One region of the Mesorhizobium sp. CA12 genome, then DNA from elsewhere that is predicted to be linked to it. Evidence: riboswitches for the same ligand, from Rfam matches in the RefSeq annotation. Region 1 holds a riboswitch; the other holds the start of a gene.
The links. A riboswitch is a leader RNA that binds a small molecule or an ion and turns the genes downstream of it on or off. The one in region 1 is predicted to bind S-adenosylmethionine.
Positions count from the first base shown of each region.

Region 2: linked by a shared signal. The riboswitch ahead of LB520_RS24395 (O-succinylhomoserine sulfhydrylase) and the one ahead of metX (homoserine O-acetyltransferase MetX) in region 1 are both predicted to bind S-adenosylmethionine.

Region 1 is NZ_JAIUHT010000003.1:70,826-78,577, reverse strand. Features, by position in the region: gene LB520_RS06845 (DUF1194 domain-containing protein) at 1-277, shown strand, start outside; gene LB520_RS06840 (glycosyltransferase family 2 protein) at 292-1,221, opposite strand; partial or broken gene LB520_RS06835 (DUF1330 domain-containing protein) at 1,461-1,634, shown strand; gene LB520_RS06830 (glycosyltransferase) at 1,651-2,643, opposite strand; gene LB520_RS06825 (hypothetical protein) at 2,818-3,051, opposite strand; gene metW (methionine biosynthesis protein MetW) at 3,048-3,662, opposite strand; gene metX (homoserine O-acetyltransferase MetX) at 3,742-4,911, opposite strand; SAM riboswitch at 5,008-5,085, opposite strand; gene hisC (histidinol-phosphate transaminase) at 5,232-6,335, shown strand; gene LB520_RS06805 (prephenate/arogenate dehydrogenase family protein) at 6,342-7,277, shown strand; gene LB520_RS06800 (sugar kinase) at 7,615-7,752, opposite strand, start outside.
Region 2 is NZ_JAIUHT010000018.1:27,859-35,610, reverse strand. Features, by position in the region: gene mmsA (multiple monosaccharide ABC transporter ATP-binding protein) at 1-65, shown strand, start outside; gene mmsB (multiple monosaccharide ABC transporter permease) at 62-1,357, shown strand; gene araD1 (AraD1 family protein) at 1,555-2,550, shown strand; gene LB520_RS29200 (hypothetical protein) at 2,737-2,859, shown strand; gene LB520_RS24400 (2'-deoxycytidine 5'-triphosphate deaminase) at 3,037-4,131, opposite strand; SAM riboswitch at 4,248-4,325, shown strand; gene LB520_RS24395 (O-succinylhomoserine sulfhydrylase) at 4,382-5,572, shown strand; gene LB520_RS24390 (ceramide glucosyltransferase) at 5,655-6,800, opposite strand; gene apaG (Co2+/Mg2+ efflux protein ApaG) at 7,144-7,536, shown strand; gene LB520_RS24380 (Hsp33 family molecular chaperone) at 7,739-7,752, opposite strand, start outside.

The DNA of each region.
Region 1 (7,752 bases):
CGGCCTGCCTATACTGATCAGTCCGTCGCCTAGTGTCGGCCGTCTCGACCGCTACTACGCCGACTGCGTGACCGGAGGAGCCGGTTCGTTCGTGCTGCCGATCTACGCGGCGTCCGAATTCTCCACCGCCGTCCGCCGCAAGCTGGTCCAGGAAGTCAGCGGCCTGACAGGCGCCAGATCCTTCCACGTCGAGGATGCGATGCCGGTCGATTGCCTGCTGGGCGAGCGCCTGCGGCAGCGGTTTTCCGATCCTTATTTCCCGGAACTCGACAGATAGCCGTCGTGGGGTTCTCAGACCGCCCGGGCGCCGTATTTGGCGCGGAACTCATCATAGCAGTCGCGCCGCCAGCGGCGGCCGACGACATAGCCGCGCAAGAGTTCGGCGGGCGAGTAGCCGAGCGACTTGGACGCCCGGTTGGCATGATAGCCCGAAAACGCCTGCGGCAACCTGCCCTTGAGGATATCGGCGATGATCTGGCGCGCTATCATGTAAGGCGGAACGTCGGGATAGCGGTCGGCGATATAAGGATGCTTGTCGATCAGACTGGCATAGGCCTCGACATAGCCATCGCGGCGGCCTGAGATCGAATTCTCCGAATTGTACTTCTTCCAGTCGATGTCCTCGGACAGCAAGGCGCCGCCGCGTTGGGCAAAGCGCAGCAGCAATTCGCGATCCTGCATGCGCGTGATGTCGCTGTCATAGCCGCCGATCGCGAGCAGCGACTCGCGCCTTGCGGTGATCGCCGAGCCGGCAATGAAGATGGTCTGCGAGACCAGGGCGCGCTGCAGCGTGCTCTTGTCGAGGAAGGCGTCGCGATTGATGCATTTGGTGCTGCGGCCGCCCTTCAGCGATACGAACGAGCTGATGAGGACTTCGAGCGAGGAGTTCTGGTCGAAGCGCGCCAGCGTCCGTTCCAGCCGGTCGGGCAGGTAGACATCGTCCGAATCGAGAAACGTCACGACCCGCGCCCGCGCGCGCTCGATGCCCGCATTGCGCGCGGCATTTGCGCCGCGCCATTTGGCGCCGACATAAATCAGCCTCGGGTCGCGGATTTCGGCGAGCGCAGCGGCCGTCCCGTCGGTCGAACCGTCGTCGACCACAATGTGCTCGAAGCGGGTAAGTGTCTGCGCCAGAACGCTTTCCACCGCGCGCACGACCTGGCTGCGACGGTTATGGGTTGGCGTGATCACTGAGATCAGCGGAACGTCCTGGCTCGACATCGGGCTGCCACCACCGGTCGGATCTAGCGTTTGTCGGATGGGTCCGATGGCTATCTTCGTGTCCCACCTCTGATTTGCGGCCGACGCTACAAAAAAACCCCCCTTTGTGTCACGCCAGGCCGGCCGAGAAATGCCGAAATTAGCGGTTTTTCCGCAACATTGCGGTCTGATGGCAACACAACTGGCCTTCCTGTTGATTAGGCGGCCCGCCAACAGGAACCAACGGACGGTTTTGCCCTTGGCCCGGGCACCTGATCGTCATCGAATTCCCCGGCAGGCAGCATATGCGGGACTGGTACAATTCACCGGCCTATCAGGCGATCCTTTCGCTGCGCACCCAGAGCTCGCAGTCCGACGTGATCTTCGTCGACGGCGTCGAGCATCCGCACAAGGCTACGGATGTGCTTGGCTAGCGGGAAAAGATTGACGTTAGCTGTGCCCGATATAGTCCGGCACCATTTCGACCTCGTCGCGGACAAGGCCGGCCGCCAGGCTGAAATGGCCGAAAAACGCCAGAGTATAGAACGCCAGTCCGATAATGACAGCAAACGGGATTTGCCAGAACGGCATCCCGGTCTGCCGCGCATGGCCTGTCACTCGCCGGATCGTGCGCCAAGACATAGTCCCCCAGCGCGTGAAGGATTTGACGATACGCTGAGCCCTGCCAGGTGCATGAAGCTCGACGAATTTTCGATCGGCGTCCCTGCCGGTTACCAGCGCGCGCCAAAAGAAGAACCCCCAGCCCCGCGGCGAGTAGTGGTGAACGCGTGCGTCCACGTTGACTATCTTGTGGCCTTCGCTCCAAAGCTGGTGCATCAGCAACGTGCACGAGACCTTGAAGCCGTTGTGGGCTGGAAATGGGTGACTGGATATCCAGTCGTGCCGAAAGGCAATGTTGTTGGCGTTGAGAGCACGCTTCGAGGCGAATCTCTCGTCTCCCTCAGCCATCGGGAAAAACCAGATCAACGCGAAGGTTCGCGAGAAGAAGTCATCGTATGAAAGATAGGTGTGTCCATTCACACAGATGGTTTCAGGCTGGTCGACGAAGGGTTTCAGTAGAGTTGAGAGCCAGTTCCGTTCCGGAACTGTATCGGAATCGAGAAAAACAAGGACGCTCCCTTCGCACGAGGGAATGCCGTTGTTCTTGAGGTCGTAATATCTGCCGCCAGGGAACGCCGCGAAGGCCAGATCGGCAACCTGCTCCAGTTGTGGCGCTTTAGCTCCGATGCTGCTTCGCAGTGAGACTGCGTCAGTTTCGAGGCCGCCGTGCGAGATTATGACCTTCGGCTTCGGAAATCCGGTAGCGGAAGCCTGGGCGATCTCGCGCGCCAAGGCCTTCAGCCCAAGGCCAATCTCGTCCCAGTCGATGGATTTGGCATTCTCCATCTCCAAGACGATAGAATAGGTGGGATGTTCAGCCATCGCGGCACAACCGGTTGATCAACCCAGTGGCTATAGTCCTAACAGCATGCTGTCAAACTATCGGGATGCAATTATGCGCTGCGAATTTGTCAGATGAGTTATCTTATCGGCAAGTTATGCGAACTGACTCGCAAAGAGCTTGATTGCATAGACGCCGGTAGAGGACCGCCCCTGTCAGCGCACGCAGTAGCTGGGCGCGGGGATCTCGCGGATAATCCGGCAGCTCCAGCAGACGTCGCCGCCGAACCATTCCAGCGGATGGCCCAGCCCGGCGGAAATCATCAAACCTGCAAGATGACCGCTGCGCGGCGATGTGCAGACGAGAATTCCCGCCCGTATTTCGGAAAGAATATTCGGGGGGATTTCCACCACTGCCGGCGATCGACGAAAGAAACGAATTTCCGTCATCGCCTCAGCAAAAACACCGCCTGCTGACCAAAAAAATTCCAGAACCACCAAGGCATCGACAGGCCGATCTTCTGGCCGTTGGCGTCGAGCGCGGTTGCCTTCTCGACGGTCGCGCCGAGTTCCTCGCACAGGTTGACGAAGTCGCGGATGGTGCAGAAATGGATGTTGGGCGTGTCGTACCAGGAGTAGGGCAGGTCCTTGGTGACCGGCATCCTGCCCTTGACCAACAGCGAGAAGCGCACGCGCCAGTGGCCGAAATTGGGGAAGGAGACGATGGCGCGGTTGCCGATACGAAGCAGCTCGTCGAGCACCAGCTTCGGGTTCCGGGTCGCCTGCAGGGTCTGTGAGAGCACGACGAAGTCGAAGCCCTTGTCGGGATAGAATTCGAGGTCCTTGTCGGCATCGCCCTGGACGACGGAAAGGCCGCGCGCCACGCATTCGTTGACGCCGCGCTGCGACAGTTCCAGCCCGCGGCCGTCGACCTGCTTGGTCTCCTGCAGGAGTTCCAGAAGCAGTCCGTCGCCCGAGCCGACATCGAGGACGCGCGAATTGGCCGGGATGAGATCGGTGACGACCTCGAGGTCGACACGCTGAGCGCGATTGACGCTCATGGCTTCGCCTCCTGCATAGCGCATGATCCCGGTCCGAAAAGTCGGCGACTTTTTGCGTTCGCTGACCTTCGGTTCGGGGTCATAGGCTTAGCCCCCTGGCGCGGGCGGCGGAGGCGATGAAGCCGTTGATGGCCGCGAACAGTTCCGGCTCGTCGAGCAGGAAGGCGTCGTGGCCGCGATCGGTTTCGATCTCGACGAAGGAGACGGAAGCGCCCGCCGCGTTCAAGGCATGCACGATCGATCGGCTCTCCTCGGTCGGGAACAGCCAGTCGCTGGTGAAGGAAACCAGGCAAAAACGCGTCTTGGTGCCGGCGAAGGCGTCGGCGAGGCGCCCGCCGTGATCGGCGGCAAGGTCGAAATAGTCCATCGCGCGGGTCAGATAGAGGTAGGAATTGGCGTCGAAGCGGTCGACGAAAGTCATGCCCTGATGGCGCAGATAGCTCTCGATCTGGAAATCGGCGTCGAAGCCGAAGGTCAGCGCCTCGCGGTCCTGCAAATTGCGGCCGAACTTGCGGTGGAGCGCGGCTTCCGAAAGGTAGGTGATATGAGCGGCCATGCGCGCGACGGCGAGCCCTTTTTCCGGCCGCTTGCCGAAATCGAGATATTTGCCGCCATGCCAGTCGGGATCGGCCATGACAGCCTGTCGGCCGACTTCATGGAAGGCGATGTTCTGCGAGGAATGGCGGGCGCCGGTGGCGATGGGCAGTACGCAGAACACGCGCTCCGAATGGCTCGCCGCCCATTCAAGAACCTGCATGCCGCCCATCGAGCCGCCAAGGACGCAAAACAGCTTCTCGATGCCGAAATGATCGACCAGCATCGTCTGCGCGCGCACCATGTCGCGTATGGTGATGATCGGCAGGTCGAGCCCGAAGGGCTTGCCGGTCGCCGGATTGGTGGAAGCCGGACCAGTCGAGCCGAGGCAGCCGCCGACGACATTGGAGCAGATGACGAAGAAACGGTTGGTGTCGATGATCCTGCCGGGGCCGATCAGAACCTCCCACCAGCCCGGCTTGCCGGTCACCGGATTGGTGTTGGCGACGTGCTGGTCGCCGGTCAGCGCGTGGCAGACGAGGATGGCGTTGGAGCGCGCGTCGTTGAGCGTGCCATAGGTCTGGTAGGCAATCTGGAAGGGCGAGAGCAGCGTTCCGGCGTCGAGCTTCAGCGGCTTGTCCGGGCCGAACCGCAGCACCGGGCTCGACGGATGGTCGGCCTCGTCGTTGGTTCTTGCAGCACGCTGAGCGGCCATGTCCGTCCTCATCCTGTCCCGCATCGGTCTCGTCCCGACGCGGTGTCCGGCCGGCAGCGGACAATAAAAAACCGGCATTGCCGTCGCAAAGCCGGTTACAGGTTGCAAACGGCCCTTTAGCGAGTTGTTTAACGTGGCTGCAAGCCGACCGGCCAAATCACCACGGGAGTCTGGCAATCCTTCTAGGACCAGCGCCGCGCTTCGTCAACGGGTGGCCTCCTCGCGACCGGATACGGGTGCCAGGCGCCGGCCCTCGACATTCCAGCCCGTGGCCTGTATTTCCGCTGCGGCCTTGAAGGCCTTCTCGACGGATTTGTGACATGAAGCAGGATCAGCCCCGTCCGACGCCCCGCGCGGGCATTATGGACATCGAGGCCTATGTGCCGGGAAAAAGCAACGCGCCGGCCGGCGTGACGAAAGTCTACAAGCTGTCGGCGAACGAAAATCCGCTCGGGCCCTCGCCTAAGGCGATCGAGGCTGCGCGCGAGGTGGCGGCGAAGCTCGATGTCTATCCGGACGGCACGGCGCGGCGGCTGCGCGAGGCGATCGCCGAGGTGCATGGGCTGAATCCGGCCAACATCATCTGCTCCAACGGCTCGGACGAGATCCTGGGACTGCTGGCGCAGACCTATCTCGCGCCGGGCGACGAGGCCGTGTTCACCGAGCACGCCTTCATGGTCTACAAGATCTATATCCAGGCGGCGGGCGCCAAGCCGGTGGCGGTGAAGGAGACCGACGAGCGCGCCGATGTCGACGCGATTTTGGCCGCGGTGACGCCGGCGACGCGGATCGTGTTCCTCGCCAATCCTAACAATCCGACCGGCACCTATGTGCCGTTCCAGGAAGTGCGCCGGCTGCACGCTGCATTGCCGAAGAACGTGCTCCTGGTGCTCGACGCGGCCTATGCCGAATATGTGCGGCGCAACGACTACGAGGCCGGCATCGAGCTCGCCGGCAGTTCCGAGAACGTGGTGATGACCCGCACCTTCTCCAAGCTCGGGCTCGGCGGCGCGCGTATCGGCTGGATGTACGGGCCGGCGCATATCGTCGATGCGATCAACCGCATTCGCGGCCCTTTCAACGTCAACGCTACAGCGATTGAGGCCGGCATCGCCGCGATCCGCGACCGCGCGCATATCGAGCGCAGTGTGGCGCACAACGAGAAATGGCTGGCCTGGCTCGGCGCCGAGCTGACCGGGCTCGGCCTGCGCGTCACGCCCAGCGTCGGCAATTTCGTGCTGATCCATTTTCCCGACGGCGAGAAACATTCGGCGGCGGCCGCGGACGATTATCTGAGCGCGCGCGGCTACATCCTGCGCCGCGTCACCGGCTACGGCTTCCCCAATGCGCTGCGCATGAGCGTCGGCACCGAGGAAGCCAATCGCGGCGTCATCGATGCGCTCACGACCTTCCTGAAAAGCTAGAACACCATGGCGTCACCGATGTTCGAGAAAATAGCGCTGGTCGGCATCGGCCTGATCGGCTCGTCGCTTGCCCGCGTTGTCCGCCGCGAGGGCCTGGCGCGCCATATCGCCATAGCGACGCGCAGCGCTTCGACGCTCAAACGCGCCGAGGAGCTTGGCCTTGGCGATTCTTACAGCACCGACGCCAGCCAAGCGGTGCGTGACGCCGATCTCGTCATCGTCTCGGTTCCGGTCGGCTCGTCCGGCGAGGTCGCGGCCGAGATCGCGCCAGCGCTGAAGAAGGGCGCCATCCTCACCGATGTCGGCTCGACCAAAGCCTCCGTCATCGCGCAAATGCAGCCGCATGTGCCCGAAGGCGTGCACTTCATCCCCGGACATCCGCTGGCCGGCACGGAAAAGTCCGGGCCCGATGCCGGCTTTGCCGATCTCTTCGAGAATCGCTGGTGCATCTTCACGCCGCTGCCGGGCACCGATCCCGCGGCGCTCGAGACGCTTTCGGAATTCTGGCGGCGCTGCGGCTCCAACATCGACACGATGGACCCGCAGCACCACGACATGACCTTGGCGATCGTGTCGCACCTGCCGCATATCATCGCCTACAACATCGTCGGCACGGCGGACGATCTGGAAGCGGTGACCAAGAGCGAAGTCATCAAATATTCCGCTTCCGGCTTTCGCGACTTCACTCGCCTTGCCGCCTCCGACCCGACCATGTGGCGCGACGTGTGCCTGCACAACAAGGACGCGATCCTGGAGATGCTGGCGCGGTTCTCGGAGGATCTGGCTTCGCTGCAGCGGGCGATCCGCTGGGGCGACGGCGAGAAGCTGTTCGACCTCTTCACCCGCACCCGCGCAATCCGCCGCTCGATCATCGAGGCCGGCCAGGATATCGATGTGCCGGATTTCGGTCGCCAGGCCGTCGAGCACCCGGCCAAGCCTTAGGCTTTTCCCTCGTTCTCTGGCGTGGATTGACCTGTCAGCCTGGGCAGGCGCATGCGCTGGAGATTGGCCGAAACGCCCATCGCGATCGTCATCCACGGGCGGAGCAAGGAGCGAAGCGACGCGCGCAGACCCGAGGATCCATTCCGTGACATACGAGCGTCGCAACGGTGCAGAATTCTGCTCCGCCGCATTCCATGGCTCAGGTCACGGAATGGATTCAGGGTCTCCGCGACGCCGCTTCGCGGCTGCTCCGCCCTGGAATGACGAGGTTGAGCGGCTTACGCCAACCCCAGCGTTTGTGCCGATTTCGCGGAAATAGCCGAGATACTCTTGCGTTCTAGCCCTGGGCCGGCGGCCAGTGCGCCGCCATCATCGCCAGCGTTTCGGCCCGATCCGGCGCGCCCAGCCGGCCGCCGAAGCGCAGGCATTTGAGCGCGGCGGCGGCGCTGGCAAAGCGCAGGGCTTCCTCCATGGG
Region 2 (7,752 bases), on a different contig from region 1:
CAAGCGACGCAAGCCAGGAAAAAATCATGCGCGCCATCGTTCGCGGAGAAGGAAAAGCATCATGAGCACAGAAAGCGCTCCCGCGCCGCAAAGCGGGCTCGCCGAGGACGTCAAGCAGCAGGGTCCGCGCGTCGCCGTCTCGGCGCTGACGACGAACCTGCGCGAATACGGCCTGATCATCGCGCTGATCGTCATCATGCTGTTCTTCCAATACACGACGTCGGGAACGCTGTTCAAACCGGTGAATCTCAGCAATCTGGTGCAGCAGAACTCGTTCATCATCGTGATGGCGCTTGGCATGCTGTTGGTGATCGTCGCTGGCTATATCGACCTCAGCGTCGGATCGGTCGCCGGCTTTATCGGCGCGCTGGCGGCGATGATGATGGTGATCTGGCCGCTTGGGATGTTCTCGAATCCGCTGGTGGTCTCGATCGTGTGCCTGATCGTCGGGGCGCTCATCGGCGCTGCGCAAGGCTACTGGATCGCCTATCACAAGATACCGAGCTTCATCGTGACATTGGCGGGCATGCTGATCTTCCGCGGCATCTGCCAGGCGCTGCTCGGCGGTGGCTCCTCGGTCGGTCCGCTGCCGGACAGCTTCAAGGCGCTGAGTTCCGGCTTCATTCCGGACGTGATCGGCCCGCTGACGCTGATCCCGCCGACGGTCAATGCCGCCGGCAAGACGATCGTCGGCAGCGGACTGACGCTGCACATGACGACGGTCGTGCTCGGCCTCATCGCGGTGCTCGCCTATGCCTATTTCGGATTCAGGACGCGGCGCAAGCGCGAGCGTCACGGCTATGAGGCGGAGCCCTTCCCGCTGTTCGTCGTCAAGACGTTGGTGGGCAGCGCGCTGGCGCTGTTCCTGGTCTTCCAGTTCGCCAGCTACAGGGGCCTGCCGGTCGTGCTGCTGGTGATGGGCGTGCTGATCTCGCTGTTCGTCTTCGTCACCAAGCGCATGACCATCGGCCGCCGGATCTACGCCATGGGCGGCAACGCCAAGGCCGCGCAGCTTTCGGGCATCAACACCGAAAGGCTGACCCTGCTGGTCTTCATCAACATGGGCGTGCTCTCGGCACTGGGCGGCCTGATCATCGCGGCGCGCCTCGGCCAGGCCGTGCCGGCTGCCGGTCTCGGCAGCGAGCTCGACGTCATCGCGGCCGTCTTCATCGGCGGAGCCTCGGCAATGGGCGGCGTCGGACAGGTGATCGGTGCCGTCGTCGGCGGCTTCATCATGGGCGTGATGAACAACGGCATGTCGATCATGGGCGTCAATGTCGACTGGCAGCAGGTGGTGAAAGGCCTGGTGCTGCTCGGCGCCGTCATCTTCGACGTCTACAACAAGAACAAGGCCTGAAGACCTGACTTAAGGAGGCATACGGGTTTCAGATCGCGAAGCTGCCGGCAACCCGTCGGCGCCAAGAAGTCCAGGCAAGGACCGGGCTCGCGAGCGCAATCCGGACGAAGAATTTCAACCGTGGCACGGATTTCTTCGCGCCGCGCCGGTCAAGGTTTGCCCGCGGGCAGCCAGGCAAGATGAGAGAGGGTTCAAACATGCTGATCTCCCAGATCCTCGACGACGCCGAGACGATCCGCGTCGTCGCCCGCAATGGCGGCGGCAAGACCAGGGTCATCAACGGCGCGCGCAGCGTCTATTCGCTGGCGATGGAGGCCGCGCGGACAGGCACGGGCCTCGAAGCGCTGATCGAGCGCAAGGGCTATGGCGAGACGGTCGATCTCGATGCCGCCTATAAGAGGGGCAGGCTGGTCTCGCCGATCAACCATCCGGATCCCGCGCATCTGCACCTCACCGGCACGGGGCTCACGCATCTCGGCTCCGCGGCAACGCGCGATTCCATGCACAAGAAGCTCAGCGAGGGCGGGGAGGCGGAACTCACCGATTCCATGAAGATGTTCCGCATGGGCCTCGAAGGCGGCAAGCCGGCCAAAGGCCAGGTCGGCGTGCAGCCGGAATGGTTCTACAAGGGCAACGGCACGATGGCGGTGGCGCCTGGCGCACCCCTGATATCGCCGGCCTTCGCGCAGGATGGCGGCGAGGAGCCGGAGATCGCCGGCATCTATGTCATCGGCGATGACGGCGCGCCGTTCCGCGTCGGCTTCACGCTGTCGAACGAGTTCTCCGATCACGTCACCGAGCGGGTGAACTATCTGTTCCTCGCCCATTCCAAGCTGCGCAACGCCTCGTTTGGCCCTGAAATCCTGATCGGCGAGCTGCCCGCCGACATCCGCGGCGCCTCGCGCATCTGGCGCGACGGCAAGCTGCTCTGGGAAAAGCCGTTCCTGTCGGGCGAAGCGAACATGTCGCACACCATCGCCAATCTCGAGCACCACCATTTCAAATATTCGGCCTTCCGCCAGCCGGGCGACGTGCATGTGCATATGTTCGGCACCGCGACGCTCTCCTTCGCCGATGGCATCAGGACCGAGGCCGGCGATACGTTCGAGATCGAGGCGCCGGATTTCGGCCTGCCGCTGCGCAATCCGCTGGAGATCGAGAAGCCGGTCAAGGTGGCGGTGAAGGCGCTGTAGCGCCGATCTCCCGGTGACTGGCAGGCCAGAGGGGCGCGAAGGAAGCTGCCTCTTCCACTTCGTCATTCTAGGGCGGAGCAAGGAGCGAAGCGACGCGCGCAGACCCTAGAATCCATGCCGTGACATTGGGCGTAGACTGCTGCCGTCCAGAATAACCGTTGGCGCAGCGCCAGCTAAGATCGCAACATGACAGGCTATGTTTACATGACCGCGAGCCAGAAGGTGGCACGCTATTTCGGTGTCGCCAATGACCTTACCCACCGCATGCCCGGGCACAAGACCGGCCAAGGCTCCAGAAGATCATCCTGAATGGTTCGAGTTCTCTCGCGGAATTGGCTGGTGAGCGTTCGGCACCGTGGCGGCGCTCAGGCGTCACGGCATGGATTCTAGGGTCTGCGCGCGTCGCTTCGCTCCTTGCTCCGCCCTAGAATGACGAAGAACAGATGGGACGGCGCGTCCCCTTCCGGACATCTCCCCACTTGGACCTCACCGCGCTGCCCGAAAATGCTTGGAGAGCTTCAGGCCCTGCGCCTGATAGTTCGAGCCGAGTTCGGTGCCGTAAAGCGCCTGCGGGCGTTTCAGCATATGCTCGTAGACGAGACGGCCGACGATCTGGCCGTGGTCGAGGATAAAAGGCACCTCGTGGCTGCGCACTTCAAGCACCGCGCGACTGCCGCTGCCGCCGGCGGCGGAGTGGCCGAAGCCCGGATCGAAGAAGCCGGCATAGTGGACGCGGAACTCGCCGACCAGCGGATCGAAGGGTGTCATCTCGGCGGCATAGAGCGGCGGCACGTGCACGGCTTCTCGGCTGACCAAGATATAGAATTCGTCCGGATCGAGCACCAGTTCGCCGGCGCCGCTCTTGTAGATCGGCTCCCAGAAATCGACGACATCCTGGGCGGCGCGCTTGTCGACGTCGACCAGCCCGGTGTGGTGCTTGCCGCGGTAGCCGACAAGGCCGTCCTTGTCGCCGTCGAGATCGATGGAGAGCGCGATGCCGCCGCCTGAAATATTGGGCGGCTCGGTAGCGACCAGCATCTCGGCGCGGTGAAGGTCGCGCAGCTCACTCTCCGACAGCACCGCATTGCCGGTGCGGAAGCGTATCTGCGAAAGGCGCGAGCCGGCGCGCACGACGATCGGGAAGGTGCGCGGGCTGACCTCGAGATAGAGCGGTCCGTGATAGCCGGCCGCGATCTTGTCGAACTCGTGGCCGCGGTCGGTCATGACGCGCGTGAATATGTCGAGACGGCCGGTCGAGCTCTTCGGATTGGCCGAGGCGGACACGTTCGAAGGCAGCGCCAGGCTTTCGAGCAGCGGCACGATGTAAACACAGCCGGTTTCCAGCACCGCGCCCGCGGCGAGATCGATCTCGTGCAGCTTCAGCCGCTCGAGCTTCTCGGCGACCAGATGATCCGGACCCGGCAGGAACGAGGCACGCACGCGAAACGCCTTGTCGCCGAGCCTTAGATCGAGGCTGGCCGGCTGGATCTGGTCGGCGTCCAGCGCGCGCGGCGACTTCAGCGCCTTCGCCTCGAACAGCGCTGCGATGTCCTGATCCGGAAGAATGCCTGTTTGCCGCAAAGGCTGGCTCCGTTCACAAGGCCGGGCGAGGATCTATGCAGGCTCTTGCCGCCCGGCTGGTACAAACCTCTTAATGAAGCCGGCAATTGACGCAAGCGCGGCGCGGGTCTAAAGGGTCGTTATCCCGTGGTGATTTGGCCGGTCGGCTTGCAGCCACGTTAAATAAGTCGCTAAAGGACCGTCGAGCCGCAAGGCTATATGGACCGGTTGCGACTTCGCGGCCGGTTTTTTTGTGTCTGAAAGCAGGGCTATGAGCACCAAGAAGCGCAACTTGAATCCTCAGACGGCACTCGTGCATGGCGGAACGCTGCGTTCCGGTTTCGGCGAGACATCCGAGGCGATGTATCTCACCCAAGGCTATGTCTACGAGACGGCGCAAGCGGCGGAAGCCCGCTTCAAGGGCGAAGAGCCGGGCTTCATCTATTCGCGCTACGCTAACCCGACCGTCGACATGTTCGAAAAGCGCATGTGCGCGCTCGAAGGCGCCGAGGATGCCCGCGCCACCGCTTCCGGCATGGCCGCAGTAACCGCCGCGCTGCTCTGCAGCGCCAAGGCCGGAGATCATATCGTGGCGGCACGCGCCCTGTTCGGCTCCTGCCGCTGGGTGGTCGAGACGCTGGCGCCGCGCTACGGCATCGAGGCGACGCTGGTCGACGGCACCGACATCGCCAATTGGGAAAAGGCGACAAGGCCGAACACCAAGCTGTTCTTCCTGGAAAGCCCGACCAACCCGACGCTGGAGGTGGTCGATATTGCCGCCGTCGCCAGGCTCGCCAATTCGATCGGTGCCAGGCTGATCGTCGACAATGTCTTCGCCACGCCGCTGCAGCAGAAGCCACTGCAGCTCGGCGCCCATATCGTCGTCTATTCGGCGACCAAGCATATAGACGGCCAGGGCCGCTGCCTGGGCGGCGTCATCCTGTCGGACAAGAAATGGATCGACGAGAACCTGCACGACTATTTCCGCCACACCGGTCCCAGCCTGTCGCCCTTCAACGCCTGGACGCTGCTCAAAGGCCTGGAGACGCTGCCGCTGCGCGTGCGCCAGCAGACCGAGAGCGCCGGCAAGATCGCGGATTTCCTTGCCGGCCGACCGGAGATCGCCCGTGTCATCTATCCGGGCCGCGCCGATCATCCGCAAGCGGATCTCGTCAAGAAGCAGATGTCGGGAGGCTCGACGCTGATCTGCCTCGACGTCAAGGGCGGCAAGCAGGCGGCCTTTGCCTTCCAGAACGCGCTCGACATCGTGCTGATCTCCAACAATCTCGGTGACGCCAAGAGCCTGATCACCCATCCGGCGACGACGACGCACAAGAACCTGAGCGACGAGGCCCGCGCCGAGCTCGGCATCGGGCCAGGCACGCTGAGGCTCTCCGTTGGCCTGGAGGACAGCGACGATCTGCTGGAAGACGTGGAACAGGCCCTGAAGGCGGCAAAATAGAAGGCTGAGAACGCCGCGGCCCGAGCCTTCCAGAGCCGCAATTCCGGACGGGAAACCGTTTCACACTTTTCCTGGAATTGCTCTAGGCGAGCTCCTCCAGCTCGGTCATCGCCTTGGTGCGGATGGTCATGGCGTTGCCGCGCCATTCGACGGCGCCGCCGAACCAGGCGCGCGCCCAGATGGCCGGCAGCAGGGCATCGCGCACGATCATCGCGGTGATGCTGCGCGGCGACAAATACCAGCCCTTCGCAAAGGCCAGCAGCCATTCCGGCAGGTAGGCGATCGCCAGCACGCCCAAGGCCGTCGTGGGCAGGCTGACGCCGGCGCTTGCCGCTGCAATCAGCGCCAGCAGCAGCGGCACCGCAGCGCCAGTCAGGATCTCCGGCGCGAAGAACAGTGGGAAGGTAACCCGCCGCAGCCGCGCCCAGCGCGTCTGGCGCGACCAGATCTCGGCGAGCCTGCGCTGGCCGAGCGGCTGCTCGAATGGCGAGGCGACGAGGTTGACGTTGAACCCCAGGCCATTGACCAGCTTGGTGGCCGCCGCGTCCTCGGCGATCTCGGCGGCCAAGGCCTGGATGCCGCCATTGGCATCGAGCATCGGCTTGTTCCACAGCATGCTCTTGCCCTGGGCGAAGCCAAGGCCAACCGCCTCGCCGGCATACTGCCAGCGCGCCTGCAGCGTGTTGAGGAAGGCGCATTCGACTTCGGCCCAGAACCCGTCCGGCCGCGAGCCGATCGGCGTCGAGCAGACGAGGCCGGTATCCGGCCGCCATGCCGCCATCAGGTGCTGGACATAGTCTCTCGGCATCAGCACGTTGGAATCGGCGAGGATCACCCAATCGTGTCTCGCCGCCTGCCAGCCCTTGACGCAGTTGTTGAGCTTGGGATTGGCGCTGACGCGATCGTCGCCGATCAGCAGCCGCGCAGGAATTTTGGGGTGGCGCGCGATCGCCGCATCGATCAGCTTGACCACCGGGTCTTCGGCATGCGCGACGCAGAAGATCAGCTCATAGCGCGGCCAATCGAGCGAGAAGGCGCGCTGCAAGGTCTCCGGCGTGAACGGCTCGACGCCACGCGACGGCACGATGATGGAGACCGGCGGCCGCGCGCTGGAGGGCGGCGCGATGACATGCCGCCGCTTCAGCCGCGACGAGGCGAGCAGGATGCTGGCGAGATTGACGGAAAGAAGCGCTGACGAAGCCAGGCCGGCTGCGATAGTCAGTTCCATCGAGATCTGGTCACCCCCGATAGAGAGTTTCACCGTTTCACGCAAACGGCGACCCACTCCATCTCCTTGTTTTCACGCAATTCCGGACGGAAGGCTACGGCGAAGGCGCCGAGCTTAACCGCTCGCGCTTTCCTGGAATTGCTTTAGGCCGCACGCGGCCGTTTCAACTGTTACAGAGCGCCCGAGTCGCCCGGCACGGTTTGTGCACACCAACATTGTCATGTGTCACCTAAATGACATTGTTTTTCGGCACCTGCACTTACAAGGCTGGCAGGATGGTCGGCGCTGCGTTTATCAAGAGCGGAGCGTGACATATGTTCCGCGGCGGCAACCGGAGTGGCCCATGTATCGCGCAGTGACGCGCAACATTGAAGTGCTGGTCAGGCCCTTCTATCTGGAGGACCGCTCCGATCCGTCCGAGAACCGCTACGTCTGGGGCTATCAGGTGACGATCGACAACCGCTCCGACGAGTTCGTGCAGCTTGTGTCGCGCTACTGGCACATCACCGACGGTCAGGGCCGGGTCGAGGAGGTGCGCGGCGCCGGCGTCGTCGGCGACCAGCCGGAACTCAATCCCGGCGACAGTTACCAGTACACCTCGGGCTGCCCACTCTCGACGCCGTCAGGCATCATGGTCGGCCACTACACGATGCGCAACGGCCGCGGCGAGACGTTCGATATCGCCATTCCGGCTTTCTCGCTCGACATGCCAGGGACAAGGCGCACGGTGAATTAGCCGTCAGCGACAGCCTCTTTCTCCCCGTTTCACGGGGAGAAATGCCCGGCAGGGCAATGAGGGGCGGCGCCGGGCTTCTGAGATTTTCCTGGAGGCGGACGACCGCGTCGCCAGCGTGTCGCTATGATCGCCAACGTTGGCGCCGCCCCTCATCCGCCCTTCGGGCACCTTCTCCCCGTGGAACGGGGAGAAGGAAGAGAGCTCACTTCGCGAATT